2 regions of the Kineococcus sp. R86509 genome follow, and region 2 is predicted to be linked to the other one. Evidence: riboswitches for the same ligand, from Rfam matches in the RefSeq annotation. Region 2 holds a riboswitch; the other holds the start of a gene.
The links. A riboswitch is a leader RNA that binds a small molecule or an ion and turns the genes downstream of it on or off. The one in region 2 is predicted to bind S-adenosylmethionine.
Positions count from the first base shown of each region.

Region 1: linked by a shared signal. The riboswitch ahead of SJY07_RS05865 (MetQ/NlpA family ABC transporter substrate-binding protein) and the one ahead of SJY07_RS08905 (MFS transporter) in region 2 are both predicted to bind S-adenosylmethionine.

Region 1 is NZ_JAXHCE010000001.1:1,245,730-1,260,177, reverse strand. It holds gene SJY07_RS05915 (dolichyl-phosphate-mannose--protein mannosyltransferase) at 1-701, opposite strand, end outside; gene rsmI (16S rRNA (cytidine(1402)-2'-O)-methyltransferase) at 856-1,731, shown strand; gene SJY07_RS05905 (hypothetical protein) at 1,852-3,063, shown strand; gene SJY07_RS05900 (glycosyltransferase family 61 protein) at 3,122-4,309, shown strand; gene SJY07_RS05895 (acyltransferase family protein) at 4,691-5,836, shown strand; gene SJY07_RS05890 (acyltransferase family protein) at 5,880-7,058, shown strand; gene SJY07_RS05885 (amidohydrolase) at 7,078-8,322, shown strand; gene SJY07_RS05880 (diacylglycerol/lipid kinase family protein) at 8,371-9,270, shown strand; gene SJY07_RS05875 (methionine ABC transporter permease) at 9,322-9,999, opposite strand; gene SJY07_RS05870 (methionine ABC transporter ATP-binding protein) at 9,999-11,021, opposite strand; gene SJY07_RS05865 (MetQ/NlpA family ABC transporter substrate-binding protein) at 11,018-11,974, opposite strand; SAM riboswitch class IV at 12,042-12,152, opposite strand; gene SJY07_RS05860 (DUF1737 domain-containing protein) at 12,254-12,457, opposite strand; gene SJY07_RS05855 (hypothetical protein) at 12,454-13,080, opposite strand; gene SJY07_RS05850 (OsmC family protein) at 13,137-13,640, shown strand; gene SJY07_RS05845 (purine-cytosine permease family protein) at 13,722-14,448, opposite strand, start outside.
Region 2 is NZ_JAXHCE010000001.1:1,851,330-1,865,777, forward strand. It holds gene SJY07_RS08890 (PP2C family protein-serine/threonine phosphatase) at 1-1,071, shown strand, start outside; gene SJY07_RS08895 (methyl-accepting chemotaxis protein) at 1,119-2,702, opposite strand; gene SJY07_RS08900 (LLM class flavin-dependent oxidoreductase) at 2,754-4,115, opposite strand; gene SJY07_RS08905 (MFS transporter) at 4,112-5,440, opposite strand; SAM riboswitch class I at 5,450-5,538, opposite strand; gene SJY07_RS08910 (SGNH/GDSL hydrolase family protein) at 5,624-6,415, shown strand; gene SJY07_RS08915 (alpha/beta hydrolase) at 6,495-7,589, shown strand; gene SJY07_RS08920 (electron transfer flavoprotein subunit alpha/FixB family protein) at 7,603-8,574, opposite strand; gene SJY07_RS08925 (electron transfer flavoprotein subunit beta/FixA family protein) at 8,571-9,374, opposite strand; gene SJY07_RS08930 (FAD-dependent oxidoreductase) at 9,376-10,761, opposite strand; gene rarD (EamA family transporter RarD) at 10,864-11,823, shown strand; gene SJY07_RS08940 (bifunctional lysylphosphatidylglycerol flippase/synthetase MprF) at 11,881-13,602, shown strand; gene SJY07_RS08945 (hypothetical protein) at 13,599-14,396, shown strand.

The DNA of each region.
Region 1 (14,448 bases), 610 kb from region 2:
CAGCCGCGGAAGCCGATCCGCGGGCCGAGCCCGTCCACCCCGTGCACGGCGACGGCCCGGGCGAGGCGCTCGCGCGCGTGGTCCCGGTCGATCAGCAGCAGGGCGAAGGCGACGAGCACCCACCACATGAGGAAGACGTCGAGGAGGCTGGTGCGGCTCTCGACGAAGTGCTCACCGTCCACGGCCAGCAGGACGGAGGCCGTGACCCCGAGCAGCGTGGAGCGGAACATGCGCCGTGCGATCCGGCCGATCAGCAGGATCGACAGCGTCCCGATGAGCGCCGCGGAGAAGCGCCAGCCGAAGGAGGAGTCGATGCCGAACAGCCACTCCCCGAACGCGATCATCCACTTCCCGACCGGCGGGTGGACGACGAAGTCGCCCTCGGTGCCGAAGACGTTCGGGGCGCCGTGGGTGAAGAGCTCGTCCGGCTTCGCGATGCTCGAGTCGTTGCGCAGCTCCACCCCGTGCAGCAGCAGCGAGTACGCCTGCTTCACGTAGTACGTCTCGTCGAAGACGAGCTGGTGGGGGCGGCCGAGCTGGAAGAAGCGGAGGAAGCCGCCGATCGCGGTGACCAGCAGCAGCGGCAGCCAGGCCCGACGCCAGGACTCCCCGGTGATCTCCGAGGAGGTTCCCAGCAGCCGTTCGCGGGCATCACCCGGACCCGGTGTGCGGGGCGTGGCGACGGTGTCCACCGCGCTCACGCGGGACCTGCCTGCTGCTTCGCGATCACCGATCCATCGTAGGCACGCAGGTCAGCGCCTGCGGGGACGGCACGATGGCGGCCCGACCGTGCGGCACGATGGCAGGCCGACCGTGCGGCACGATGGCAGGCCGACAGTGCGGCACGATGGTGCCGTGAGCGGGGACAGCGGTACGGGACGACTGGTGCTCGCGGGGACCCCGATCGGCAACGCCGGGGACGCGACCCGGCGGCTGGTCGACCTGCTGGAGACCGCCGACGTGATCGCCGCGGAGGACACCCGCCGGCTGCACCGCCTGGCCGGGGCGCTGGAGATCACCCCGCGCGGTCGCATCCTGAGCTACCACGAGCACAACGAGACCGAGCGGACCCCGGAGCTCGTCGACGCCGTGCGCCAGGGCTCGGTCGTCGCGCTGGTGACCGACGCCGGCATGCCCTCGGTGTCCGACCCGGGCTACCGGCTGGTGCGCGGGTGCGTGGACGCGGGACTCCCGGTGACGGTCGTCCCGGGACCGTCGGCCGTGCTGACGGCCCTCGCGGTGTCGGGTCTGCCCAGCGACCGGTTCGCCTTCGAGGGCTTCGCCCCGCGCAAGCCGGGGGAGCGGGCGCGGGTCTTCGCCGAGCTCGCCCAGGACCCGCGGACCCTGCTCTTCTTCGAGTCCCCGCACCGCACCGGGGCCACGCTCGCCGCGATGGCCGAGGCGTTCGGGGCGGACCGTCCGGCCGCGGTGTGCCGGGAACTGACCAAGACCTACGAGGAGGTCGTGCGCGGGACGCTGGCCGAACTCGCGGTCTGGGCCCAGGGCGAGGTCCGCGGTGAGGTGTGCCTGGTGGTCGCGGGTTCCACCGGCCCGCAACGGGTTCCCGAGGTGGGCGAACTGGTGGAGGAGGTGTCGGAACTCGTGCGGTCCGGGTACCGGATGAAGGACGCCGTGAAGGTCACCGCCGGTCGCCACGGAGTTTCCGGGCGTGAGTTGTACGACGCGGTCACCCTGCAGCGCCGGGCAGGGACTCCGACGACCCCGAACTGACCACGGAGAGTAGTGTCACCGCCGTTCACCCGATCGCCGCACCGGAGTGGACGACCCAGTTGACACCGGGGCCGACCGAAGCATTGAGGACACACCCGTTCTCGATACCTGGAGGCTCCCGTGACCCCCCCACGCGCCCTCGCAACTCCCCAGCCCCACGACTCCGTCCGCAACCACTCCCGTGTCGCCCGTGTCGCCCGTGTGCTCTCCGGGGTCGCCGCGGCGGCCGCCCTCGTGGTCGGCGGGGTTTCCGCCGCCGTCCCCGCGCAGGCCGTCGTGAACCCCTACATGACCTACGAGGGAACCTCGGTCAACAGCGCGAACGTCCCCGCCACCACCGTCGACATCTCGACGCTGACCGGCGTGAAGTTCGACCGCGGGACCTACTACGTCAACGACGTCGTCCAGGAGGGTTCGATCGGCGGCGTCGGGCTCGCCGGGAACTACTACACCGGTGACGGCGAGGTCGACCTCACGGGTCTCTACGGTTCGGTCAAGGTCGTCGCGAAGTTGTACAGCGGCAAGTACATGGTGCAGTCGGTCACCAAGTACCTGCGCGCCGTCCCCATCGTCACGAACACCATCCCCGCGGGTTTCCCGACGGCGGCCACCACCGGGGTGCCGGACGGCGTCGCGCTGACCCCCTCGACCGCGCTCGACGTGTGGACCCCGGGCGCGGTGCTCGACGGTCTCGACGTCCAGGGGTGCCTCTCCGTCCACGTCCCCGACGTCACCGTCCGGAACTCCCGCATCACCTGCACCGACGAGACGCTGCGCGCCGTCAGCCTCACCGACGCCCCCGGGTTCGTCATGGAGGACTCCGAGATCGTCTCCGACGGCAGCGCGCAGGTCGCGATCGGCTGGGGCGGGTACACCCTGCGCAGGGTCGAGATCCGCGGCACCCAGGACGGTCCGCGGCTCGGGGACAACGTCTCGATCAGCGACAGCTACGTCCACGACCTCGTGCGTCACGACGGCGTCCACACCGACGCCGTGCAGTCGACCTCGGGTTCCGGCATCGTGGTCAGGCACAACACGCTCGACCCGCGCCAGGCCGGGTCGGACGACTTCCTGAACTCCGCGGTCCAGCTCGGCACCGAGACCGGTCTCCAGCGCTTGGAGAACGCCCTCTTCGAGGGCAACTTCTTCAACGGCGGCTCCTACTCGGTCAACGTGTCCTGCTCGGCCAACGTCCGGAACGTGGTGTTCCAGGGCAACGCCTACGGGCACGGCAACCGCTACGGCGCGGCCATCGCGGTCCCGGGTGTGACGTTCACGCAGGACCGGTGGGTCGACACCGGCAACCTGATCAAGGTCGCCCCCGCCTGCTGATCCGGGGCCTTTTCCCGATCCGCTGGTCAAACGGCGGTTGAGGTGTCAACCTTCCTCGGTGGGTGGACACATCGGCCGGCGGTACCTCGCGGCGAGCGCTGCGCGGTACCGCCTCTGGACCGTGGAGCAGTTCGCGCGCGAGGTCCGCGGGATGACCGCCCGGACCGTCCCGGCCTCCGCCCTGACGACGTTCGGAGCCCGCTACCGCGTCACGGAAACCTCCCGTCACGTGAGGTTGTCGGTGCCGGGCCACCTGGACCCCCAGGACCGCTCGGCCCTCCGCCAGCGCGACGTCTCCTCCGTTCCCGAACAGTTCACGCTGGAATTGCCTCAGGCAACTCTTCAGGGACGTGAGGGTTGGGTCTTCCACCGTGGGCACCTGGTCGAGGACATCTGGCAGGAAGAGGGTTTCTCCGCCCGTTCCCTGAGGCCGCTGTGGCGCCAGGAGTCCACCGTTCGGCTGCCGGGAACCACCGTCTCCCTCCTGCAGCCGTGGTTGCCGAACTACTACCACTGGACGGTGCAGGTCGTCCCCCGGATCGTGCGCATCCTCGACCTCCTCGCCGAGCGGGGGGAGGAGGCCGACCGGTGGCTGATCCCCAGTGGCGCTCCGGGGTACATCAGGCAGTGGCTCGACCTCCTCGGCATCCCGGAGGAACGCCGGCTGGGCGTCGAGACCCGCGGGCAGGTCTTCGACGTCGAGCGTCTCCTCGTGGCGAGCGTGCCCGGACGCAACCGGTGGGTCCCGCCCTCGACGGTCGAGCAGGTCCGTGCCGCCGTCGCCCACGTCCCCCCCGGCGCCGGCGGTCGGCGGCTGCTGCTCCAACGGGAGGGAGAACGCCGCCGGGTCCTGCTCAACGCACCCGAGGTCGTGGACGCGCTCACCCGGCGGGGCTTCGAGGTCGTCGACCCCGGGGGGATGACCGTGGCCGAGGAGGCTTCGCTGTTCTCGGGGGCGGACCTCGTGGTCGGCGTTCACGGCGCCGGGCTGACGAACCTGGTGTTCTGCCGTCCCGGGGCGACGGTCGTGGAGTTGACCCCGCGCGGTCTTCTCTACCCGACGTTCGTCAAACTCGCGGCGGCAGCGGAGGTGGGCCACCACATGGTGGTCGGCACCGAACCTCGCCTGCCGTGGCCGTTGCGCTTCCCGGACGTCGATGCCGACCTCGTCGTGGACGTTCCCGAACTGTCGGCGGTGGTCGACCGCGTCCTGCGCGGGTCCACGCACGGGATCTCCAGCCCCTGACCCGCGGGGCGGCGTTCGGCGGTCCCCCTCCGACGCAGGAGCGCCTGTACCCGGTCTGCCGGTGACGAGCGGTCTCCGCCTGTGGTGGTGCCCGCCCCGGGCCCGTCGCGGCCGGCCTGGACGGACCTGCTGCGGGGTGCAGCCGTGCTGCCGGCCCTCGTGCACTCCGCGTCACTGCCTCCTCCCCGCCGCCCGCAGTCCTCCCCTGATGACGACGTGGGGTAACCCTTGACTGCGCAGAGTGAATCCTAGAAGGATGCCCGTGCGCGTCCCCGAGGCGGACGCGGATGCCCACGCTCTTCTCCGCCACGACCCGTCCGGATGCGCCGCGGGAACCCCGTCGTGCGCCGGTTCGTGGCCACCACCGCCGGAGGTCGACCCTTGAGCGATGCCCGACCGCCTTCCCCGACCGCCCACCCGGCCCGCATCGACGGACTGACGGTGCTGCGCGGTGTGGCCATCGGCCTCGTCGTCCTCCGCCACGCCGCCCCGGACGTCTTCGGCGGCGCCGGCATCGTCGGCGTGACGATCTTCTTCGCCCTCTCCGGCTGGCTGATCTCCGGGATCCTGCTGGGTGAGGTGGAACGCACCGGGCGCGTCGACTTCCGCCGCTTCTACCTCAACCGCGTGTTCCGCCTCTACCCCGCCCTCATCGCCTTCGTGGTGGTGCTCGCGCTGGTCGGCGTCCTCGCGAACCCGCTCGGCCAGGGGCCGACCTGGCGCTACGCGGTCCCGGTGGCGCTGACCTACGTCGCGGACCTCCCCCTGGGGGTGTGGGTGGGCAGTGCCTCCACCCACCTCTGGACGCTCTCGGTGGAGGAGCAGTTCTACCTGGTTTGGCCCCTCCTGATCGTGCTGGCCTCCCGGGGTCGTCACCTCCGCCGCACCCTGGGGATCGCGGTCCTCCTGTGCTGGCTCGCCGCGGTGCTCACCGTCGTCGTCGTCGGCGGGGACGGCCGGGGCACCGTCGCCGCCTACTCGCTGCCCACCTCCTGGTTCGTCGCGCTCGCGATCGGTGGCCTCGCCCGCGCGCTCGGCCGGGACCGGCTGACCGCACCGCTCGGAGGCCGCCTCGCGCTCGCGATCGCCGTCGTCGTGCTCGCCCTGCTCTGCGTCGGGCCCGAACTCAAGGGGAACCCCCTGACCTACCTCCTCGGTGGCCCGGTCATCGCCGTGGCCGCCGTCGTCCTCGTCCTCGCGGCACTCCGCGTCGACACCGTCCGCGTCGACACCGTCCGCGGCGTCCCCGGACGACTGCTCCTCGGCCTCGGCACGATCTCCTACGCGGTCTACCTCTGGAACTACGCGATCGTCGTCTGGGCCGAGGCGGTGTTCGCGGACCGCCCCACGCTCCTCGTGACGGTAGGCGCCACCGCGGTGAGCCTCGGCGTCGCGACCGCCAGCTGGTTCCTGGTCGAGCGGCCCGTCGTCCGGGCGCGCCGACGTCACCACGCCCGCTCGAGCGCCCGCGCCCTCGACCTGTCGCGCTCTACCTCCGGAGCTCCCAGCGCGGCACCACGACCCTGACGCCTCCCGGCCCCGCTCCACACCCCGACCAGGGAAGGTCGTCATGACCGGAACGCACGTCCCGTCCCGACGTCCCCGGCTGGAGTTCGCCTTCCTCGACGGGTTGCGCGGCCTCGCGGCGTTGTTCGTCGCCGTCCACCACACCTACCTCTTCACCGGGACGACGCAGGACCACGAGGCGTTGCCCGCGGTCTTCGAGCCCCTGCGCTACGGCCAGTACGCCGTGACCGTGTTCATCGTCCTGTCGGGTTTCGTCCTCGGACTCCCGCTCGCCCCGGACCGCCCCGCGTTGACCCGGGGGTGGGCGACGTTCCTGAAGCGCCGCGCGCGGCGGATCCTGCCGCCCTACTACGCGGCCCTCGCGTTCTTCCTGCTGCTGATCGCCCTCGTCCCGCAACTGCGCCAGGTCTCCGGAACCGCCTGGGACAGCAAGGTTCCCGTGACCGAGACGGGTGTCGTCTCGCACCTGCTCATGCTGCACAACCTCGGCGGCGACTGGAAGTGGCAGATCGACGGCCCGATGTGGTCGGTCGCGACCGAGTGGCAGCTGTACCTGGTGATGCCCCTCGTGCTCCTGCCCGTGTGGCGCAGGTTCGGGGCGGTCGCGATGGTCCTGCTGGCGGTCGCGGCGGGCTGGGGGATCCACGTCCTGTTCCCGCGCTTCGACGGCGCGCACTTCTGGTTCGTCGCGGACTTCGCCTTCGGCCTCGTCGCCGCCCGCCACGTCGCCCGGGCCCGTGCGGTTCCCCGCGCAGGGCTGCTCGCGGTGGTGGCGGTCGTCGTGGTCGCGGTCCTCTTCCTGCTCGTCCCCGGTCACGGTCTGCGCGACCTGTGGTTCACCGAGGTCGTCGTCGGTGCGGCGGTGGCCCTGGTCCTGCTGGCCCTGGCGCAGCAGTCCGTGGCCGGGACCCGGACCCCCGTGCACGCCGTCCTGCAGTGGCGCCCGCTGGTCTGGATCGGCTTCTGGTCCTACAGCCTCTACCTCCTGCACAGTCCGCTGCTCGGCCTCGGGAACCTGCTGACCCTCGACCGCCCCTGGGGGGTGGGCACCCGGTTCGCCGTGATGCTGCTGGTCGTCCTGCCGCTCGCCCTGGCCGTCAGCTACGGGTTCCACCGCCTCGTGGAACGTCGCTTCACGACCGCTCACCAGGCCCGCCTCCGTCAGGGCGCCCCGGCGGCCGCGGTGGACGTCTCGGAGACCAGGAGTTCCCTCCCGTCCTGACGGCTGCGAGAGTGGCCGGATGCCCGCACCGCACCGTGAACAGGTCTCCCGAGACGTCGCCGTCGTGGGAGGGACGCTGCTGCGGCTGACCCCGGACTGGCACGGCGAGCGCGAACCCGGCACGGTGCTCGTCCGCGACGGCCGGATCGTCGCCGTCGGCGCCCACGTGCCCGTCCCCGCGGACGTTCCCGTGCTCGACGCGACCGGCCGGTTCGTCCTGCCCGGCTTCGTCGACCCGCACACCCACCTCGGCGTCCACGCCGAGGGGGAGGGCTGGCACGGGGCCGACGTCAACGAGAAGGGTGAACCCCGCGGCGCCCGGCTGCGGTCCTGGGACGGGGTCGACCCCCGTGACCAGGGTTTCGCCGACGCCCTGAGCGCAGGGGTCACCACCGTGGCCGTCCTGCCGGGTTCCGCCAACGTGATCGGGGGACAGACCGGAGCCCTGAAGACCTGGGGGGCCACGGTCGAGCAGATGCTGCTGCGCGCGCCGATCGGGGTGAAGAGCGCGCTCGGCGAGAACCCCCGGAAGAACTCCGGAGGCCCCTCGACCCGCATGGGGATCGCGGCCGCCCTGCGCGACGCCTTCGCTGCGGCGCAACGGTTCAGCGCTCAGCGGACGCGCGCTGCCGAGAAGGGTGAACCCCTCGACCCGCCCACCGACCGGGACCGCGACGCCGAGGTCCTCGCTCGGGTCCTGGCCGGCGAACTCGTCTGGCAGCAGCACGCCCACCGCGCCGACGACATCGCGACCGCGGTCCGCCTCGCCGAGGAGTTCGGCTACCGGCTCGTCCTGAACCACGTCACCGAAGGCCACCGCGTCCTCGACCTGCTCGTCGAGAGGGGGCTGCCGGCCGTCGTCGGTCCGCTGCTCACCTCGCGCTCGAAGCCCGAACTGCGCCACCGCTCGCTGAGCGTGCCGGGGATCCTCGCCGGCGCGGGGCTGCGGATCGCGCTGACCACCGACCACCCCGTCGTCCCCATCCAGTTCCTCGCCCTCTCCGCGACCCTGGCCGTCAAGGAGGGCCTCGACCCCGGCGAGGCGCTGCGAGCCCTGACCCTCAACCCGGCCGTGATCCTGGGGATCGACGACCGCGTCGGGTCGCTGGCTCCCGGTCTCGACGGCGACGTCGCCGTCTGGTCCGGGGACCCGCTCGACGTGATGTCGCGCGCCGTGCACGTGGTCAGCGGCGGTCGCCCCGTCTACCGGTGGGACGGGGTCGGCGAGGTGCTCGAGGCGGACGGGACCTGGCGTCCGCTGTGAGGTCCGGGGCGTCCGGCACGAGTCGGCGTCCTGGTGCGTTGGGCAGGCGTGAGTGGGAACCAGTACCTGGCCGTCGTCAACGCGGGGGCGGGATCGGCGCGGACCGGCGCGGTCGACGCCGCCGTGCAGGAGCTGCGCCGCCACGGTGACGTGGAGCTGCGCCGCACGAGCTCCCTGGACGACCTGCGCGCCGCCCTGCTCGGGGCGGGCGGCCGCCGGGTCGTGCTGCTGGGCGGGGACGGCTCCCTGCACGCTGCGCTGCAACTGCTCTGGAACGCGGGAGCGACCCGCTCGGTGGGGCCGCTGGGCATCGTCCCGCTCGGCACCGGCAACGACCTGGCCCGCTCGCTGCGGTTGCCGCTGGACCCGGTCGCCGCGGCCCGCGTCGTCGCCCAGGGGAGCCCGAAGGGGCTGGAGCTCCTCGTCGACTCCCACGACCGGATCACCGTCAACACCGTCCACGCGGGCATCGGGGCGTCGGCGACGGCCAAGGCGCAGCGGCTCAAGCGCTTCCTCCGGGCCGGCGCCTACCCGGTCGGTGCGGCCTGGGCGGGGGTCAGCGCGGGCAAGGGGTTCCGGCTGCGCGTTGACGTCGACGGCACCACCGTGTCGCCGGGGGAGCGTCCCGTCCTGATGGTCGGCATCGGCATCGGCGGCACCATCGGCGGCGGCGCCCCCCTGGTTCCCGGCGCCGACCCGCACGACGGGCTGGCCGACGTCGTCGTCTCCGAGTCCACCGGCCCCCTCGCCCGCCTGGGCTTCGCCGCCGGACTGCGCAGCGGGGTCCACGTCGAGCGGCAGGACGTCGTCACCGCGACCGGGAAGGTCGTCGAGATCGACGCCGGGTCCGGGACGTTCCGGTTGAACTCCGACGGCGAGGTCACCGACCACCAGAGCTACGAACGGTTCGAGATGCACACCGACGTCTACGAGGTGGTCTGCCCCTGAACGGCGGAACCCCCGTCGCGATCACGACGGGGGTTCCGGGGAAGTTCTGGACTAGCGGCGCATGACGCCGCGGGCGATTCGGTTCCCGATGAGCTGACCAACCTGGACGATGACCACGATCGCGACGACGCTGACCACGATGATGCCGTTGTCGTAGCGCTGCGAGCCGTAGGTGATGGCGTACTCACCGAGACCGCCGCCGCCGACGAGGCTGGCCTGTGCGGACATGTCGACGATGCCGATGAAGATGAACGTGTACCCGAGCACCAACGGCCCGAGGCCCTCCGGGACGACGACCTTCAGCAGGATCGAGACCCGTCCCGCCCCGACGGCGCGTGCCGCCTCGACGACCCCCGGGTCGACGTTGACGAGGCTCTGCTCCACGATGCGTGCCACGGCGAAGGCGGCCGCGAGGGAGATCGCGAACGTGACCGCCGTGGTCCCGATCGTCGTCCCGACCACGACCCGCTGCAGCGGACTGATGGCGGCCAGGAAGATGACGAACGGGATCGGGCGCACCAGGTTCACGACGAACCCGATGATCCCGAACACCCACCGGCTGCCGAACAGGTTGCCCGGCCTGGTCGCGTAGAGAGCGATGCCCAACGCGAGCCCGAGGACGCCGGCGACGACCAGCGAGATGCCGGTCATGAACAACGTCTGCCAGATCGACTCGCGGAAGACGTCGACGCTGTCGAGGAAACCGTCGAAGAAGCCCTCCCCGGCCATCAGACCTCCTCTTCGGCGTGCACGCCGTCGGCGGCGAGCGCACGGAGCGTGCCGTCCACGTCGGGGCCGCTGAGTTCGTAGGTCAGTGAGCCGGTCCGGCGTTCGCGGATCTCCGAGACACCGCCGAAGACCAGTTCCGCGGTCGCGCCGGTGCTCCGGAACACCGAGTCGATGCGCTGCTGCAGACCGGGTTCGTCGGTGATGCGGACGCTCACGAGCCGGCCGGGGTGGTGGGTGCGCAGCCGGGCCAGGGTTTCGGCCGGGGGCCGGTCGTGGGTGGCGCTGCGCACGAAGCGCTGGGCCGCGGCGGTCTGCGGGTTCGAGAACACGTCGTAGACCTCGCCGACCTCGACGATCCGCCCCTCTTCCATGACCGCGACGCGGTCGGCGATCTGGCGCACGGCGTCCATCTCGTGGGTGATGACGATGATCGTCACCCCGAGTTCGGTGTTCACCCGCCGCAGCAGCGACAGGACCTCGGTCGTGGTCTCGGGGTCCAGCGCGCTGGTGGCCTCGTCGGCCAGCAGCAGCGGGGGGTTCGTGGCCAGCGCGCGGGCGATGCCGACGCGTTGCTTCTGCCCACCCGAGAGTTGTTCCGGGTAGGCGTGCGCCCGGTCGAGGAGACCGACGAAGTCCAGGAGTTCCGCGGTGCGGGCGTCGCGCTGCTTCGCGGGGACCTTCGCGACCCGCAGCGGGTAGGCGACGTTCCCGGCGACCGTCCGCGAGCGGAACAGGTTGAACTGCTGGAAGATCATCCCGATCTTCGACCGGGCCTTGCGCAGCTCGCCCTCCGACAGCTTCGTCAGGTCCTGCCCCCCGACCCTGACGCTGCCGGAGGTCGGCAGCTCGAGGGCGTTGACGAGGCGGACGAGCGTGGACTTGCCTGCGCCGGAGTAGCCGATGACGGCGAGGACCTCTCCCTCCTCGACGTCGAGGGAGACGTCGTCGACCGCCGCGACGGACTGGCCGTCGCGGCGGTCGAAGCGCTTGGAGACGTTCTCCAGCGTGACGAGGGCGCTCACTTGCCCTTCGCGGCCTTCGCGTCGGCCTCGACGGTGGCGAGGTCGGCCTGCAGGTCCGCGGCGCTGCGGTCGGAGACGACCGCGTTCGGGTAGTCCTTGGAGAACACCGTCTGCACGGCCGGGTCCTGGAAGAGGGCCGCCAGCTTCAGGTAGGTCTCGTTGTCCTTGTCCTTCGCCCGCGCGGCGAAGATGTTCACGTAGGGCGCGGCCGAGGGGTCGGACGGGTCGTCCTTGGCGATGACGTCGGTCTCCGGCAGCTTGGCGCTGGTCGCGTAGTTCACGTTGACGATCGCGGCGGCGACGGAACCGCTCTGCAGCGCGTTCGCGGTCTGTGAGGCGTCGATGGCGGTCACGTCGACCTTCTTGGTCTCGATGTCCTCGATCGAGGAGAAGGCGTTGCCCCCGTCCTTGAGGGTCAGCAGACCCGCCGACTGCAGCACCAGCAGACCGCGGGCCTGGTTGATGTCGTCGTTCGGGATGGCGACCTTCGCGCCCTCGGGGAGCTCCGACGGGCTCTTCGCCGTGGTCGAGTACAGCGGCAGCGGGTAGATGGCGGTGCCACCGATGGGCTGGATGTCGTCGTCGGCCGTGACGTCGTAGTTCGCCAGGTACTGGATGTGCTGGAACTGGTTCAGGTCGATCTCGCCCTGCGACAGCGCCGGGTTCGGCAGGCTGTAGTCGGAGAAGTTGACCAGGTCGACGGTCACGTTCAGCTTCGACTTCGCCAGGTCCACGTACGTCGTCCAGTAGTCCAGCGACTTGTCGGCCACGCCGATCTTCACGGTCTGGGCCGGGGCGGAACCGGCGGCGGTGGTCGTCGCGGTGTCGTCCTTGCGGGTCCCGAGGACGACGGCGACGATCACCACGACCACGACGACGACGGCGGCGACGATCCCGATGAGGAGGCCGCGGCGCTTCGGCTTGTCGGGCAGGGCGGGGGCGGGGCTGGACACGGTGGCACTCCGGTGGTCGAACGGCGGGCGCGCGGCTCGCAGCACGCCGTGATCGACGGCGTCCGTTGTTCCGCGCTTGCCGGACGGGGTCGTCCGGCCTGGTCTTCACCTGGGGCACCCCGCCGCGGGGGAGGGTTGCCGGACAGCGAGCCAGGGCTTGTCGCTGTCACTCATGACCGTGGGGGAACCGTAGGTTCCCGTCGTCGAACCCGTCAAATCGCCCCCGCGCCGGTGTTCAGCCGACCGTAGGACTGCCCGCGTCTCAGCGCAGGCGTTCGGTCACGCCGCACCGCCGTCACCGGGTCGGGCCAGGACGTGGGGGAGGACGACGGCCTGCGCGGCGACGGTGCGCCCGTCCGTCGTCGTCACCGACGGGCTGCCGTACAGGACGTAGCCCTCGGCCAGGGCCGCCGTGACCTTCTCGCAGAAGGAGCGGTCGTCGGGGCCGGTCAGCAGCCGGTACGCCAGCTTCTCGTCGCTCACGCGTCCGGACCGTTCGCGCTCAGAGCGTCGCGGGCGTCCTGCAGGCTCAGCAGGCCCAGGGCGGCGTCCGCCAGCGCGTCGCCGAGCTTCTTGTGGTTGGCCCGGGCCCAACGCTTCCCGTCGTAGTCGGTGGCCGTGCGGCGCAGTGCCTCGAGGCTCGCGCGCAGGTCACGGTCGAGGCGTTCGCGCAGTTCCCCGTCCGTGGGCGCCTCGGGGCGCAGCGCCTCGCCGTCGCCGTTGCGCAGCTGCAGGAGCGCCTCGTGGTCCAGGCCCTCCTCCCGGGCCCAGAACCGCACCGGCCGTTCGACCAGGTGGTTCCACACCGGGGCCTGCGCGGACCGGAAGAGGACCTGGACGGGGCTCTTCGCCAGTCCGGACGCGTTGAGCCAGAACTCACCGGCCTGCGGTCGGCTGAAGAGCGCGCACTCGTCCTCGGGGAGGTCGACGACGACGGCGACCCGGACGAACGTCGGGTCCTCGCTGTCCTGCTGCGGGCCGAGCAGGGCGCCGAAGACCCACGCCTCCTCGGCGCGGAAGAGGTTCAGGTCGGTGGGCAACGAGTTCGCGTGCTCGCACCCCTGGGCGACGTCGGCGAGCTTGCTGACGGCAGTGGTCCACTTCACGGCAGCATCTTCGCGGGTGTTGCGGGGCCGGCCCCACGGGGGCCTAAGCTCGCCCGGTGGATTCGACCGAACTGAGGGCCCTGCAGAAGCCGTTGAAGGACGCCTACCGCGAGGACCCGGCCCAGGCGCTGGTCCCCGCGAAGGCCGTGGCGGTGCTGGACGGGCAGTCCATCGGCGTGTCGGTCGACGGGTTCGCGGGCACCACCCGCGCCGGGCTGCACCCCGCCGCCGGGGGCGACGGGACCGAGGCGTGCTCCGCCGACATGCTCTGCGAGGCCGTCGCGGCCTGCGCCGGCGTGACCCTGCGCAGCGTGGCCACCGCCATGGGCGTGGAGCTGCGCAACGCGTCGGTGACCGCCGAAGCGCACTGGGACGCCCGCGGCACGCTCGGCGTCTCGCGCGAGGTGCCCGTCGGCATCACCGACGTCACCCTGACCTTCACGTTCACCTCCGACGCCGACGAGGCGACCGAGGCCAAGATGATCTCGCTGGCCGAGCGCTACTGCGTCATCGCCCAGACCCTGCAGACCCCGCCCAAGGTCTCCGTCCAGCGCGGCTGAGCCCCGCCGGGAGGGGGATCGTTGACTCCACGGTCCCACTCCGCGGGACCGTGGAGTCAACGATCCCCCCGGCGACGAGCGTCAGGCGCGTTCCTCCTGGAGGGCGACGGCGCGGCGCCCGCCGAGGAGGACGGCGACGAAGCCGAGGACGAAGGCGATGACCACGCCGAGGCCGGCGTAGGCCCAGTTGCTGTCCCAGTAGCCGTCCTCGCCACCGGTCGGCGGCACCCAGTGGGCCAGGTCGAGGGGGGCGAGGAGGTATCCCTGCCAGGACAGCCACGACACCGAGCTCGAGACCAGACCCCAGCCGACGAGGGTCGCGACGACCATGGTGATCACCGACAGGCCGCGCACCGAGCCGTAGCGCCCGCGGGAGTCGAGGAGTTCTGCCTCCGCGTAGTCACCGCGGCGCAGCGAGAGGTCGGCGAGGAAGATCCCCGCCCAGGCGGCGATCGGGACGCCGAGGGTGATCAGGAACCCCTGGAACGGCGTCAGGAAGTCCTGCGAGAAGAACGCGATGTAGACGGCCCCGGCGATCATCAGGCAGGCGTCGATCAGGACCGCCACGGGCCGGGGGACCCGGAGTCCGACGTTCAGCAGCGCCAGGCCGGAGGAGTAGATGTCCATGACCGCTCCGCCGACGAGGCCGAGGACGGCGACGACGACGAACGGGACGAGGAACCACGTCGGCAGGATGTCCGTGAGCGCCCCCACGGGGTCCGCCGCGATCCGGCCGCTGAGGTCCTTCGACGACCCGGCGACGAGCGCGCCGAAGACGAGGAGCACGCCCGGGCCGAGCGAGGAACCC
Region 2 (14,448 bases):
GCCCTCGGCCAGCTCGACGACGACACCGAGCAGCGCTGGCTACGGCTCCCCCTCGACCTGGACACCCCCGCGCACCGCGTCGCCCGCGCCGGTCGCCGACTGGTCTTCGACTCCCTGGCGAGCCTCGTCGCCATGTTCCCGCACGGGCGCGACGCGTTCGAGCGCGCCCGGCTGCGCTCCGGTGTCGTGCTGCCCATGACCATCTCCGACGGGTACCGCATCGGCTCGGTGACCTTCGCGTGGGACGTCGACCGCACCCTCACCGAGGACGAGGTGGTCCTGGTGACGGCCGTGACCGACGCGACCGCGCAGGCGGCCCGGCGGGCCCAGCTGTACCGGGAGCGCCGCGACGTCGCGCACACCCTGCAGGCGGCGATGCTGCCGGAACTGCCCGCGCTGCCGGGCCTCGCGGTGGCGAGCCGCTACCTGCCCTGGTCCACGACCGACGAGCAGGTCGGGGGTGACTGGTACGACGCGATCTCCCCGCCGGACGACGGGGTCCTGCTGGTCATCGGCGACGTCGCGGGCCACGACACCGAGGCGGCGGCCCGGATGGGACGGGTGCGGTCGATGTTCCGGGCCCTGGCGGTGGACCGGCCGGAGGAACCACCGGCCGCGCTGGTCAGCCGCCTCGACCACGTCCTGTCCGCGCTCGGGGACGAGACCCTGGCGACGTTGATCGTCGCCCGCCTCGACCCACCCGGCCCGACGCGGCGGCTGTGGTGGACGACGGCCGGTCACCCGCCGCCCGTCCTGGTCGACGCGGCCGGGCGCAGCACGGTCCTGGTCGCGGAACCCGACCTCCCGCTGGGGGTGGCCCCCGGCCGGCCCCGTCACGACCACGACATCCCCTGGCCGCCCGGGGCGACGCTGGTCCTCTACACCGACGGCCTCGTGGAACGCCGCGGTCGGGACGTCGGCGACGGCATCGTGGTGCTGCGCGCCGCCCTGGAGCGGACCCACACCGAGGACGTCGAGACGCTGCTCGGGGAACTGGTCACCGAGCACGTCGCCAACAGCGAGGACGACTGCGCGGTCCTCGCCGTGCGCGACGTCTCCGCCACCCGCTGACCCGCGGTCCTGCGGCGATCCCCGACAGGACCACGGGCGGGTCGGCGTCAGAAGCGGAAGGCGCCCACCAGGTCGTTCAGCTCGGCGGCGGCACGGGAGAGCTCGCCGGCGGTGTCGGCGGTCTGGGTCGCCCCGGCCGTCGTCTCGTCGGCGGAGGCGGCGATGCCGGAGATGTTCGAGGCGATCTCCTGCGAGCCGGACGAGACCTCGGTGACGTTGCGGACCATCTCCGAGGTCGTCGCGGACTGCTCCTCGACGGCGGCGGCGATGGTCGACTGCAACCCGTCGATGCGGGCGATGACGTCGGTGATCTGGCTGATCGCGGTGGCCGCGGCCGAGGCGTCGGCCTGCGTGGAGCCGACCTTGGCCACGATCTCCTCGGTGGCCCGCGCGGTCTGCTGGGCCAGTTCCTTCACCTCGCCGGCGACGACGGCGAAGCCCTTGCCCATCTCCCCGGCACGGGCGGCCTCGATGGTGGCGTTCAGCGCCAGCAGGTTCGTCTGCTCCGCGATGGAGGTGATGAGCTTGACGACCTCGCCGATCTCCCGGCTGGAGACCGAGAGGCGTTCGAGGGTCTCCCCCGCGACGCCCGCGGCCGAGACGGCGTCCGCGGCGGTGGAGCTGGCCTCGGCGGTGCTGGTGGCGATCTCGCGGATGGCTGCGGTCATCTCCTCGCCGGCGGCGGCGACCGTGCCGATGTTGGCCGAGATCTCCTCGGTCGCGGCCGAGACGACCTGCGTCTGCACGGCGGCCTCCTCGGCCCCGGCGGAGAGACGGGTCGCGACGGCGTCGAGCTGCTCGGAGGAGCTCGCGAGGACGGAGGCGTTCGCGCTGATCCGGCGCATGGAGTCGGCGAGGCGGTCCATGGTGGTGTCCAGCGCACCGGCGACGCGGCCGACCTCGTCGCGGCTGACGATGCCGACGCGCTGGTCGAGGCGGCCCTCGGCCATGCCCTGCACGACCACGAGGGTGCGGGCCAGGGGCCGGGCGACCGAGCGGGAGACCACGACGGCGACGACGACCGCGACGGCGATCGCGACGGCGCCGAGGGCCAGCAGCAGCGCGACGGCCGTGCGGTAGGCGGACGCGCCGGCGGCGGCCATGTCCACCGCGGCCTGCTGCTCGCCGGCGGTCATGGTCTTCAGCTCGTCGGTGATCTGCTTCGCGACCGGGCTGATGCTGGCGGTGCGGTAGGCGATGTACCCGGCCCGGTCGTCACCCTTGGCCAGGGCGACGAGCTGCACGCGGGCGTCGCGGTACTGCTTGAGGCTGGCGACGAAGGCGTCCCGGTCGGCGGCCTTCGCGGCCGGGCCGGAGGCGAGGTACGTGGCCCACGCAGCGTCCAGCGCCGTGTCGTCGGCGGTCACGGCGTCCAGCGCGCTCTGCTTGGCCGCGGCGTCGGAGGTGAGGGCCACGTTGGTCACGTCCATGCGCGCCTGCAGGAACTCCACCTGCACGGTGAGGATCGACTGCACCGAGGCGAGACCCGACGACGACATCGTCGTGAGGTTCCCCTGCGAGGAGCTGAGCTTCGCCCAGCCCACCCCCACCACGGTGGCGAGCAGCAGGCAGACGACGCCGAAGCCGGCGAACAGCTTGGAAGCGACGTTCAGGTCACGTAGACGGGTCACGGTGGTCCATCGGCCACCGTTCGGGCACCCTGACCCGATTTCTAGTAGGACCTAGCGACGGAAACCGGCGCCCACGTGGGTGCCCGGCAGCCGGGCCCCGCCGCCGAGTCGTTCCCGCAGGGTCGTCCCGGGGGCCGGTTTCGGGGCGGTGCGACCGCGCCGGTCGAGTTCGGGGACGAGGTGGTCGACGACGTCGACGAAGGTCCCGGGCATCGTGGCGTACATCAGGTTGAACCCGTCGACGTCGGCCTCCGCCGCGAACTCCTCGAGGTGGTCGGCGACCGTCTGCGGGGAACCCGCGAGGACCGAACCCCGACCCCCCACGGAGACGAACTGCGCGAGGTCGTCGATCGTCCACTCCCGGTCGGGGTCGTTCGTGAAGCTCGCCAGGGCGGACCGGTTCGCGTCGGTGGTCACGTGCTGCAGGGTCTCGTCGGCGGCGCGACCGGCGAGGTCGACGCCCGTCCACCCCCCGAACAACGCGAGGGCGGCCTCGCGGCTGGCGTGTTCGCGGTAGTCGGCGAGCAGCGCGTGCGCCTCCTCGTCGCTGCTGCGGACGACCGTGGTGAGGCCGGCGAGGACCTGCACCGACCGCGGGTCGCGACCGGCGCGTTCGACCTGCTCGCGCAGGGAGTCGACGGACCTGCGGGCGATCTTCGCGGTCGGCGCGATGATGAACACGCACTCCGCGTGCCTGGCCGCGAACTCCTGCCCGCGGGGCGAGGACCCCGCCTGGAAGATCACCGGCGTCCGTTGCGGTGAGGGTTCGCAGAGGAACGCCCCGGGGACGTCGAAGTACTTCCCGTGGTGGTCGATGTCGTGGACCTTGGCCGGGTCGGCGTAGATCCCGCGCCCGGCGTCGCGGACGACGGCGTCGTCCTCCCAGGAACCCTCCCAGAGCTTGTAGCAGACCTCCAGGTACTCCTCGGCGACCTCGTAGCGCTCGTCGTGGGCGACCTGGGCGGTGAGACCGAGGTTTTTCGCGGCCGAGTCGAGGTAGCCCGTGACGACGTTCCACGCGACGCGGCCGCCGGTGAGGTGGTCCAGCGTCGTGAGCCGGCGGGCCAGGGAGTACGGCTGCTCGTACGTCGTCGTCACCGTGAGACCGAAACCCAGGTTCTCCGTGACCGCGGCCATCGCCGACACGGCGGCGAGCGGGTCGTTGACGGGGACCTGCACGGCGGCGCGGACCGCCGCGTCGCGCGATCCCCCGTGGACGTCGTAGGTGCCGAGGACGTCGGCGAGGAACAGCGCGTCGAAACCCCCGCGCTCGAGGAGTCGGGCGAGGTTCGTCCAGTGCGCGAGGGTCCGGTAGTCCGCGCTACGGTCCTCCGGTCGCGACCACAGCCCCGCGGCCTGGTGGCCGACGCAGGCCATGGCGAAGGCGTTGAGGCGCAACGGTTCAGAACTCAACGGGACAGTCCCTCCAGAGGTCGGTGCGCGGTCTCGCGGGTGAGCGCCGCCGAGATGGTGGTGAGGACGGCGAGGAAGCTCAGGTACCCCGCGACGATCCAGGGCGAACCGTTCCCCGCGGCCAGCAGCGACGCGGCGATGAGCGGGGTCAGACCGCCGCCGAGGACCGCGCCGATGGAGTACCCGAGGGACGCACCGCTGTAGCGGGTGCGGCTGTCGAACTGCTCGGCGAAGAACGCGCCCTGCGCGCCGTACTGGCTGTCGTGACCGAGGTTGATCGCGATGACCATCGCGCCCACGATCAGGACGGTGGAGCCGGTGTCGAGCAGCAGGAACGCGGGCACCGTGAACACCGCGGTGAGGACCGACCCGAACAGGTAGACGGGTTTGCGACCCACCCGGTCCGAGAGCAGACCCCACAACGGGGTGGCGGCGAGGCTCACGACGGAGGCGACGAGGACGGCGAGCAGCCCGACGTCGGCCCCGTCCTCGCGGACGTGGTTGGTCAGGTAGTTCAGCGCGAACACCGTGTAGAGGACGTAGGCGCCGTTCTGGCCCAACCGCATGCCGGTCGTCAGGAGCACCCCGCGCTTGTTCGTCGCCAGCACCTCGGTAACCGGTCGGCGCGACGTGGCGTCGGCCTCGCGCAGCGCGGTGAACGCCGGGGAGTCGGTGACCTTGAGCCGGATGACCAACCCGATGACGACGAGCACGGCGCTGGCCAGGAACGGGATCCGCCACCCCCAGGCGAGGAAGTCCTCGCTCGAGCTCAGGGTGCGGGTGAGCCAGAAACCCCCGCTGGCCAGGACCATGCCGGCCGCGGAACCCATCTGCGGGATCGCGCCGAACAGACCGCGCCGGCCGGTGGGGGCGTGCTCGACGGCGAGCAGGACGGCCCCGCCCCACTCACCCCCGGCCGAGAAACCCTGCAGCAGTCGCGCCGCGACCAGCAGGACCGGGGCCCACACCCCGATCCGGTCGTGGGTGGGGAGCAGACCGATGGCCGCCGTGGAGATCCCCATGACCAGCAACGAGGCCACGAGGACCGCCTTGCGGCCCACCCGGTCGCCGATGTGACCGGCCACCGCACCGCCGAGGGGGCGGGCGGCGAAACCCACGGCGTAGGTGGCGAACGCGGCGATCACGCCGACCGCGCCACCGACGTTCGGGAAGAACAGCGGGCCGAGGACGATCGCCGCGGCCGTGCCGTAGAGGTAGTAGTCGTACCACTCGATGGTGGTGCCGACGAAGCTCCCCAGCGCCGCCCGGCGGCGGACGAGGGGTTCGCTGGGCGTCGCGAGGACGGTGTCGTGCAGGGTGCTCACAGAACGGTTCTCCCATCGGTCCTGGCGGTAGCACCTTCCCCGCGGGGTGGTTGCTGCGACGTCGACGAGCCAGGTCTCTCGGTCGCTCTGGATGGCTGGGGCGAACCTACGACGGGGGCGCGCACCAGGCAAACCGGGACCCGGTCCCGAGCGCGGGGCGCGCGCCGGTGCCACAGTGGGCGGGTGAGCTTCCCGCGGGCCCGCTCCCCGCGCACCTCCCGGACCGTCGCCCTCCTGCTGGCCGTCTGCGCGGCCGCCTGCGCCGGTCCCGACGACGCCGCCTCGTCCTCCGCCCCCCTGCGCCTGCTGTCCCTGGGCGACTCCGTGCCGGCGGGGGACGTCTGCGGCTGCACCGCGTTCCCGGACCTGGTCGCCGACGGCCTCGCGCCCGAGGGCGAGGCCGACGTGGTGCAGCGGGCCAGCGGCGGCGCGACCTCGACCGACGTCGACTCCGTCCTGCAGCAGCTCTCGGCGGACGAGGGACCCCGGCTCGGTGCGCCGGACGTCGTGCTCCTGCAGGCCGGGGCCAACGACCTCGTGCAACAGGTCGACCTCGCGACCTCCACCGCGGGAGCCGTCGACACCGACGCGACGATCGAGCGGGTGGTGGCGACGCTGGCGGGAACCGTCGACGAGCTCAGGGCCACCGGGGCCCGGGTCGTGGTCCTCGACTACTGGGCCGTCGGCCTGGACGGCGAGGTCGCCGAGCAGGAGTACACCCCGGCCGAGCTGCACGACCAGGTCGCCCTGACCGACGCCTTCGACGACCGCCTCGCTGCCGCGGTGGGGAGCAAGGCGCTCTTCGTGGACCTGCGTCCGGTGTTCCACGGCGTCGACGGGACCGGCGACCCCACGACGCTGCTCGCCGCGGACGGCGACCACCCCGACGCCGCCGGGCACCGGGCCATCGCGGACGCCGTGCTGGACGTGCTCGCCGGCTCGGAGGGTGCTGCCGGTTCGCCGGGAGATCGCTGAGAAAGGGCACTCCTCCGCCTGTGGTGACCGATGGTGGTCCCGGCGCACCACGCGCCGGTTCTGGCACGGGGGGTGTGGGGTGGGTCTCGACGATCCGCTGACGAGGTGGATCGCCATCGGCGTCGCAGTGGTGGCCACGGTGGCGCTGGTCGTCTGCTGGCGGGGGCTGGCCCGGCGGGGGTTCCTCGCCGTCCTGGGACGCTCGGTGGCCCTGCTCGGGGTCAACGTGAGCGTCCTCATGGCCGTCTTCCTCGTCGTCAACGCCCAGTTCGGCCTGTTCTCGGACTGGGCGGACCTCCTCGGGACCCAGCAGGTCGTCACGACCACGCAGGCCAGCGGGTCGGCCACCGCCCAGGCGTCCGAGGCCGCCCCCGTCCGTCTCGACGGCTACGACGGGAGGGTCTGGCGGGCCCAGGTCCCCGGTCCCCGCTCCGGCACCACGGCCGAAGCCCTGGTGGTCCTGCCCACCGGGTACGGCACCACTCCCGCCCCGGCCGGGGGGTACCCCGTCATCGAGGCCTTCCACGGCTACCCGGGGACCCCGGAGCAGTGGCTCGACGCGATGCACCTGCTGCCCTCGCTGGACGCCGCGGTCACCGCGCACCAGCTGGCCGCGTCCGTGGTGGTCATCCCGACCCTGGAGGTGCCCGCCGGGCGCGACACGGAGTGCGTCGACGGTGGGGACGGGCAGCCGAAGCTGGAGACCTGGCTGTCGCAGGACGTCCCGGACTACGTCGAACAGCACTACACGGTGAGCAGGCAGGCGAGGTCGTGGGCCACCATCGGGCTGTCCATGGGTGGGTGGTGCGCCAACGAGATGGCCATGCTGCACCCCGACCGCTTCAGCGCAGCGATCGCCTTCGGCGGCTACTCACGCCTCGACCTGGGGTCCTGGAAGCCGTTCTCCGCGGACAGCCCCCCGGCGAAGCGCTACGACCTCGTCGCCCTCGCGAAGCAGAACCCGCCGGCCGTGCGGTTGTGGGCGCTGGCGTCGAAGGAGGACGGGTTGTCCTGGCCGAGCACCCAGGCGCTCGCGAGCGCGGTGCACGGGCCCACCACGATGACCCTCGTCACCCAGCAGCAGGGCGGTCACCGGACCAGCATCTGGGCGGGCATCGTCCCGCAGGCGCTGACCTGGCTGGGGTCGGCGCCGGGGTTCGCGCCGGCGACCTGACGCCGCCCCGCGGTCAGGGGCGGCGGGCCCGCAGCTCCGCCACGAGCGCGGGGACGACCTCGCCGAGGTCGCCGACGATCCCGTAGTCGGCGAACTCGAAGATCGGGGCGTCGGGGTCGTTGTTGACGGCGACGACCGTGCCGGCCGCGTCCATCCCCCCGCGGTGGTGGACGGCGCCGGAGACGCCGAGGCCGATGTAGAGGCGGGGCGAGATGGTCACGCCGGTCTGCCCGACCTGGGCCTCGTGCCCGATCCAGCCCTCGTCGGTGGCGACGCGGGTCGCGCCGACGGCCGCGCCGAGGACGTCGGCGAGCTCCTCGACCCCGGAGAAGTCCCCGTCGACACCGCGGCCGCCGACCACGACGACCTCGGCCTCGGCCAGCGCCGGCCGGTCGCCGGTGGGCCGCTTCGTGCGGGAGACGACGGTGACCGCCCTGGCCGCCGCGGAGGCCGCGACGGTGTGCTCGACGAGAGTCGTGTCGGCGGGGACGGCGAGCGGCGCGGCCGGCACGACGTTCGGGGCCAGCGCGACGACGGCGAGCCGGCCCGTCGCGGCGCAGGCGGTGTCCCAGGACCCGGCGAGGACGCTCTTGCGGGCGACCCACCGACCGTCCTCGACGGCGACCGAGGCGGCCCCGGTGACGACCCCGGCGCCGGCGCGGACGGCGAGCCGGGCCGCGACCTCCTTGCCCTCGAACGTCGAGGCGACGAGCAGCAGCGACGGTTCGACGGCGGTGATCACCGTCTGCAGGGCGTCGACGACGGAGGCCGTCAGCTGGGCGTCGGCCCCGTCGACGTGGACCTGGTGGAGCGTCGCGGCGCCGTGCGCGGCGAGGAGCTCCGTCTGCGGCGACTCCCCCACCCAGACCGCGTGCACGACGACACCACCGGAAGCGCTCGTGAGGTCGCGCGCGAGGGTCAGCAGTTCCAGCGCGGTGGGGCGGACGGCGCCGTCGGCGTGGTCCACGAGAACCAGGACGTTCACTGGAAACCCTTCTGCGACAGGTAGTCCACCAGGGCGGGAACGGTCTCCGCGTCCCCGGTCACGACGATCCGGTCGGGTCGTTCGGGGCGCGGCTGCGCGTGCACGAGCGTCGTGGCGGAGCCGGCGGACCCGACCGTGGCCGGGTCGAGAGCGAGGTCGGCGAGCGTCCACGACGTCACGGGTGCCTTGCGGGCGGCCATGATTCCCTTGAAGTTCGGGAAGCGGGCGCGGAAGGCCTGGTCGGTGACGGAGAGCACCGCGGGCGCGGGGGCGGTGAGGACCTCGACGTCGGTGGACGTCTCGCGCTGCACCCGCACCACACCCTCGCTGAGGGTGATCTCGTCGGCCAGGGTCAGCTGCGGCCACCCGAGCAGTTCCGCGAGCGCCGCGGGGACCAGGGACGTGAGCCCGTCGAGCGCGGCCATCCCGGCGACCACCAGGTCGACGGGGTCCTCCGCGTGCAGCTTGGCGATCGCCGCGGCGAGGATCCGGGCGGTGGCGATGGCGTCGGAGCCGGCGACGGCCTCGTCGCTGACGTGCACGGCGGTGGACGCGCCCATCGCGAGCCCGCGGCGCAGCGCCTCGACCGCGGGCGCCGGGCCGAGGGTCAGGACGGTGACGTCGTGGCCCTCACCGGGGAAGCCCGCGGCCTCGGCCGTGCGCAGCCCGGCTTCGAGGGCGTCCTCGTCGAGCTCGTTGAGGGTGTCGTCGTCGCCGCCCCGGACCAGGCGCCCGTCGTCCCCCAGGGAGCGGGGCGACTGGATGTCGGGGACGTGCTTGACGCAGACGACGACGCGCACGTCAGACCGTCCCGCGGGAGTGCTTGATCATGTCCTCGCGGGACACGACCTTGACGCGTTGGCGGCCGTGGGGTTCGCCGAGCGAGCGTTCGTGGGCGTCGAGGACCTCCCAGTCCGACCAGGTCAGGACGTCGACGCCCTTGCCCCGCAGGAAGTCCAGGATCGTCTGCGGGTCGGGCTCCTCGGCGCGCTGGAGCGCGGCCGCGTCGGCCAGGAGGTGCTTGACCGTCTCGGAGGCGTCGGACTTGGTGTGCCCGATGAGCCCGACGGGGCCGCGCTTGATCCAGCCGGTGCAGTAGACGCCCTCGACGGTCTCGCCCCCGGGGGCCAGCACGCGGCCCTCGTGGTTGGAGATGACGCCCTTCAACTCGTCGAAGGGGACGCCCTCCAGCGGGGAGCCGAAGTAGCCGACGGCGCGGTAGACGGCCTGGACGTCCCACTCGTGGAAGTCGCCGGTCCCCTCGACGGAGGTGTCGCCGGTGAGGCGGGTCCGTTCGGTCCGCAGCCCCCGGACGTGCCCGTCCTCGGTGGTGAGGACCTCGACCGGGGCGTGCAGGAAGTGCAGGTGCAGCCGGCGCGAGGCGCTCGACTCCCCCTCCTTCAGCGTCCAGTCGGTGAGCGTCTTCACGACCTGCTTGGTCTGGTTGGACTTCGCGATCGCCTCCATCGAGCCCTCGTCGAACTCGAAGTCCTCGGGGTCGACGATGACGTCGACGTCGGGCACGTGCCCGAGTTCGCGCAGCTCCAGCGGCGAGAACTTCGCCTGCGCGGGACCGCGGCGGGCGAAGACGTGCACGTCCTTGACCTTGGAGGACTTCAGCCCCTCGTAGACGTTGGCCGGGATCTCCGTCGGCAGCAGGTCGTCGGCGTGCTTGGCCAGCACGCGGGCCACGTCGAGGGCGACGTTGCCGGCGCCGAGGACGGCGACGGTCTCGGCCTCCAGCGGCCACTCGCGCGGGTAGTCGGGGTGCCCGTCGTACCAGGAGACGAAGTCGGCCGCGCCGTAGCTCTCCGGGGCCTCGACCCCGGGGATCGCGAGCGTCGCGTCCTTGATCGAGCCGGTGGAGAAGACGACGGCGTCGTAGTGGTGGCGCAGCTCCTCGAGGGTGACGTCGGTGCCGAAGTCGACGTTGGTCAGCAACCGGACGTCACCGCGGCCGAGGACCTTCTCCAGCGCGACGATGATCTGCTTGATGCGCGGGTGGTCGGGGGCGACGCCGTAGCGGACCAGACCGAACGGCGCGGGGAGGCGCTCGAAGAGGTCGATGCCGACCCCGTCGAAACCGGTGGCCGTGAGGTCGGCCTTGGAGAGGATGTCCGAGGCGTAGATCCCGGCCGGTCCGGCTCCGACGACGGCGACGCGCAGCGGACGGTTCGAATCGGTCACAGCTCTCGGTGTCCCTCTCGTAGGTGGTGACGTGCTGGGTGGCGCGCTGGGATGACGTGGAAGGCAAGCCTAACGCGGCCCGCTGGAGCGGCCGACGCCACGATGACCCCCGTGGACCAGCGCGCAGCAGAGCACACCGAGTCTCCCTCGGCCGAGCACAGGACGCGCACCGGAGTCCTCGCCGGCCTCGCCTGCTACTGCGTCTGGGGCCTCTTCCCGTTCTTCTTCCACGCCCTCGCCCCGACCGGCGCGGTGGAGCTGCTGGCCTGGCGGGTGCTCTGGTCGCTGGCGCTGTCGGTGCTGGTGGTGACCGGGTTGCGCCGGTGGCCCGCGGTCCTGGCCGTGCTGCGCTCGCCGCGGCAACGGGGGCTGCTGGCGGTCGCGGCCGTCGCGATCGCGGTGAACTGGGGCGTCTACGGCCTCGCCGTGGTCACCGGTCACGTCCTCGAGGCCTCGCTGGGCTACTTCGTGAACCCGTTGCTGACCGTCCTGCTCGGGGTGGTGGTGCTGCGGGAACGGCTGCGCCGCACCCAGTGGATCGCCGTCGGGATCGGGCTGGCCGCGGTCGCCGTCATCACCGCGGACCTGGGGCGGCTGCCGTGGATGGCGCTGACGCTGGCCGTCTCCTTCGGCAGCTACGGCCTGCTGAAGAACCGCCTCGCCCGGCACGGCTCGGGGGTGGACCCGCTGACGGGGCTGAGCGTCGAGACCGGGTTCCTGGCCCTGCCCGCGGCCGCCGCGCTGCTCGTCCTCGGGGACCGGCTGACCTTCACCGGCTTCGGCGCCTGGCACACCGTGCTGCTGGTGCTGTCCGGTCCGCTGACCCTGGGCCCGCTGCTGCTGTTCGCGGTGGCCGCCGGCCGGGTGCCGCTGAGCGTCATCGGGATGCTGCAGTACCTGACCCCGGTGCTGCAGTTCGTCGCGGCGCTGGTGCTGGGCGAGACGATGCCGGCGTCGCGCTGGGTCGGGTTCGGGCTGGTCTGGGTGGCGCTGGCGGTGCTCACGACGGACGCGGTGCGCCGCCGGGGACGGCCCCGGGTCTGGGAGTCCACCGGGAGTTGACCGCGAGGGCACCCGTGACCGTGCGTCAGCTGTGCCGGAGGCAGCAGACTGCTCTGCGTGCTCCCTCCTCTGCTGGCCGGCCGCGCGCGACGAGGGCGGATCCGCCGCATCGGCGCCGTCGCGGTCGCCTTCCTCGGTCTCGTCGGTGTCGTCTCCGCCATCACCCCGCCCTTCCGCGAACGGTTCGCCCCGCTGCTGGACGTGCTGCCGCTCGCGGTCCCGTTGGGGGCGAAGACGGTCCTGGTGCCGGTCTCGATCGCCCTGCTGCTGCTGGCCCGGGGCCTGCGCCGCGGCCAGCGGCTCGCCTGGGGCACGACGATCGGCCTGCTGGCCGCGTCGGCCGGTCTGCACGTGCTGAAGGGCATCGACGTCGAGGAGGCCGTGCTCGACGTCGTCGCCCTGGTCTGGCTGGCGGTGAACGCGCGGTCGTTCCCGGTGCTGCCGAGCGCGGCCCGGGCCCGGCGGGTCGGGTGGGTGCTGGCGATCGGGGCCCTGGTCTCGCTGGTCGTCTCGGCCGCGCTGGTGGTGGCCGTCGGGGCCGAGCGGCACCCGGGCGAGACGATCGAGGCGGTCGTCCAGCGCCTCGTCGGTGACCAGCGCACGCCGTTCCCGAAGCTGCGCGGGGACGGGGGCCACGCCTTCCTGCCGCTGCTGAACCCGTCGCTGCTCGCCCTCGGGCTGACATTGCTGGTGGTCCTCGGCTGGGTCCTCTTCTCCCCGCACCGCCCGGACATGCTCAGCGGTGAACAGCGCCGCGCCGAACGGGAACGCGCCCGTGAGGTCGTCCTGCGCTGGGGCGGGGAGACCCTCGACTACTTCGCCCTGCGCGACGACAAGGACTTCTTCTTCGCCTCCTTCGAGGAGGGCACCGGCGTCGTCGCGCACAGCGTCCGGAACGGGGTCTGCCTCGTCTCCCCGGACCCGATCGGGCCACCGCAACGCCGCGGCGCCCTCCTCGTGGAGTTCCTCGACCACGTCGAACGCAACGGCTGGTCGGTCGCCGTCGTCGGGGCCCGCGCCGACTGGCTGCCCTCCTACGAGGCGGTCGGGTTGCGACCGGTGTACCTGGGCGACGAGGCCGTCCTGGACTGCTCGCAGTTCTCGCTGAAGGGCTCGAGCATGAAGAGCCTCCGGGGTTCGGTGAACCGGGTCGCGAAGGCCGGGATCACCGTGGAGTTCCACGACGGGCCCACGCTGCCGGAAGCGGTGAAGGAGGAGCTGCTCGCGATCTCCGGGGAGTCGCGCCACGGGGAGGCCGAACGCGGCTACTCCATGACGTTGTCCCGGTTGTTCGACCCCGCCGACACCGGCGTCCTGGTGAGCATCGCCCGGTTCGCCGACGGCCGGGCCGCGGGCTTCATCCAGTGGACCCCGGCCGCCCTGGTGCAGGGGTACTCCCTCGACGTCATGCGCCGCTCCACCGCCGAGGACGTGCCGAACGGGTTGACCGACGCCCTCATCGTGGCGACGGCCCAGCACCTCGTGGAGAACGGGCTGCGCGGGCTGGGCCTCAACTTCGCCGTGCTGCGCGAGATCGTGTCGGGCGAACGCGAGGGGACCTTCGCCGACCTGGGGCGCCGGGCGCTGCACGCGTTGTCGAGCAGCGCGCAGATCGAGTCGCTGTGGAAGTTCAACGCCAAGTACGACCCGGACTGGCGACCCCGCTACGTCGTGCTGGACTCCGTGGAGTTCTCCGCGGCGCAGGGGTTCACGATCGCCGACGCCGAGGGGGTCGCGGAACTCCCCGTCGTGGGACGGTTCCTCGGCCGGCGTCCGTGACGCTGGCCCTCGTCACCGCCGTCCTCGCGGCGCTGGGCTACGCGGCGGGCTCGGTGCTGCAGGCCGTGGGCGTGCGCCGCTCCGGGCTGCGCTCCCCGCTGTACCTGAGCGGGCTCGGGGTCGACGGGCTGGCCTGGTTGCTGTCGCTGGTCGCGCTGCGCCGGTTGCCGACGTTCGCGGTCCAGTCGCTGCTGGCGGGCTCGCTGGCACTGACCGTGCTGCTGGCCCGGGTGTTCCTGGGGTCGCGGTTGCGCGGTCGGGACACCACGGCCGTGCTGCTGCTCGTCGCCGCCCTCGGGGTCGTCGGCGGTTCGGGGACGGAGCAACCCTCGCCCTCGCCCGGTTCCGCGGTGGACCTCGGACTGTGCGCCGCCGCGGTCCTGCTGTTCGTGGCCGTCCTGGCGCTGCGTCGCAGCGGCTCCGCGACGCAGGCCGTCCTCGCGGGGCTCGGGTACTCCGTCGCCGCCCTCGGCGCGCGGGCGGTGACGATCCCCGAGCAGTGGTGGCGGGTCGCCCTCGAACCCGTCGGCTGGGCCGTGCTCGTGTCCGGGGTCGCCGGGACCCTCGGCTACGCGGCGGCCCTGCAACGCGGGGCGGTCGGGCCCGCGACGGCGCTGCTGTGGTCGGTGGAGGTCGTGGTGCCCGCCGTCGCGGGGTTCGCGCTCCTCGGCGACTCGGTGCGGGCGGGGTGGCGGCCGGCGGCGGTCGTCGCGCTCGTCGTGGTGGTGGCGTGCTCGGTGGTGCTCGCCGGGTCGCCGGCGATCCCGGAGGAGCACTCCCAGTCCACGGCGTGAACCAGCGCTGCACCCACCGTGGGAAACGCCGGGTGATCCACGATCCCGACCG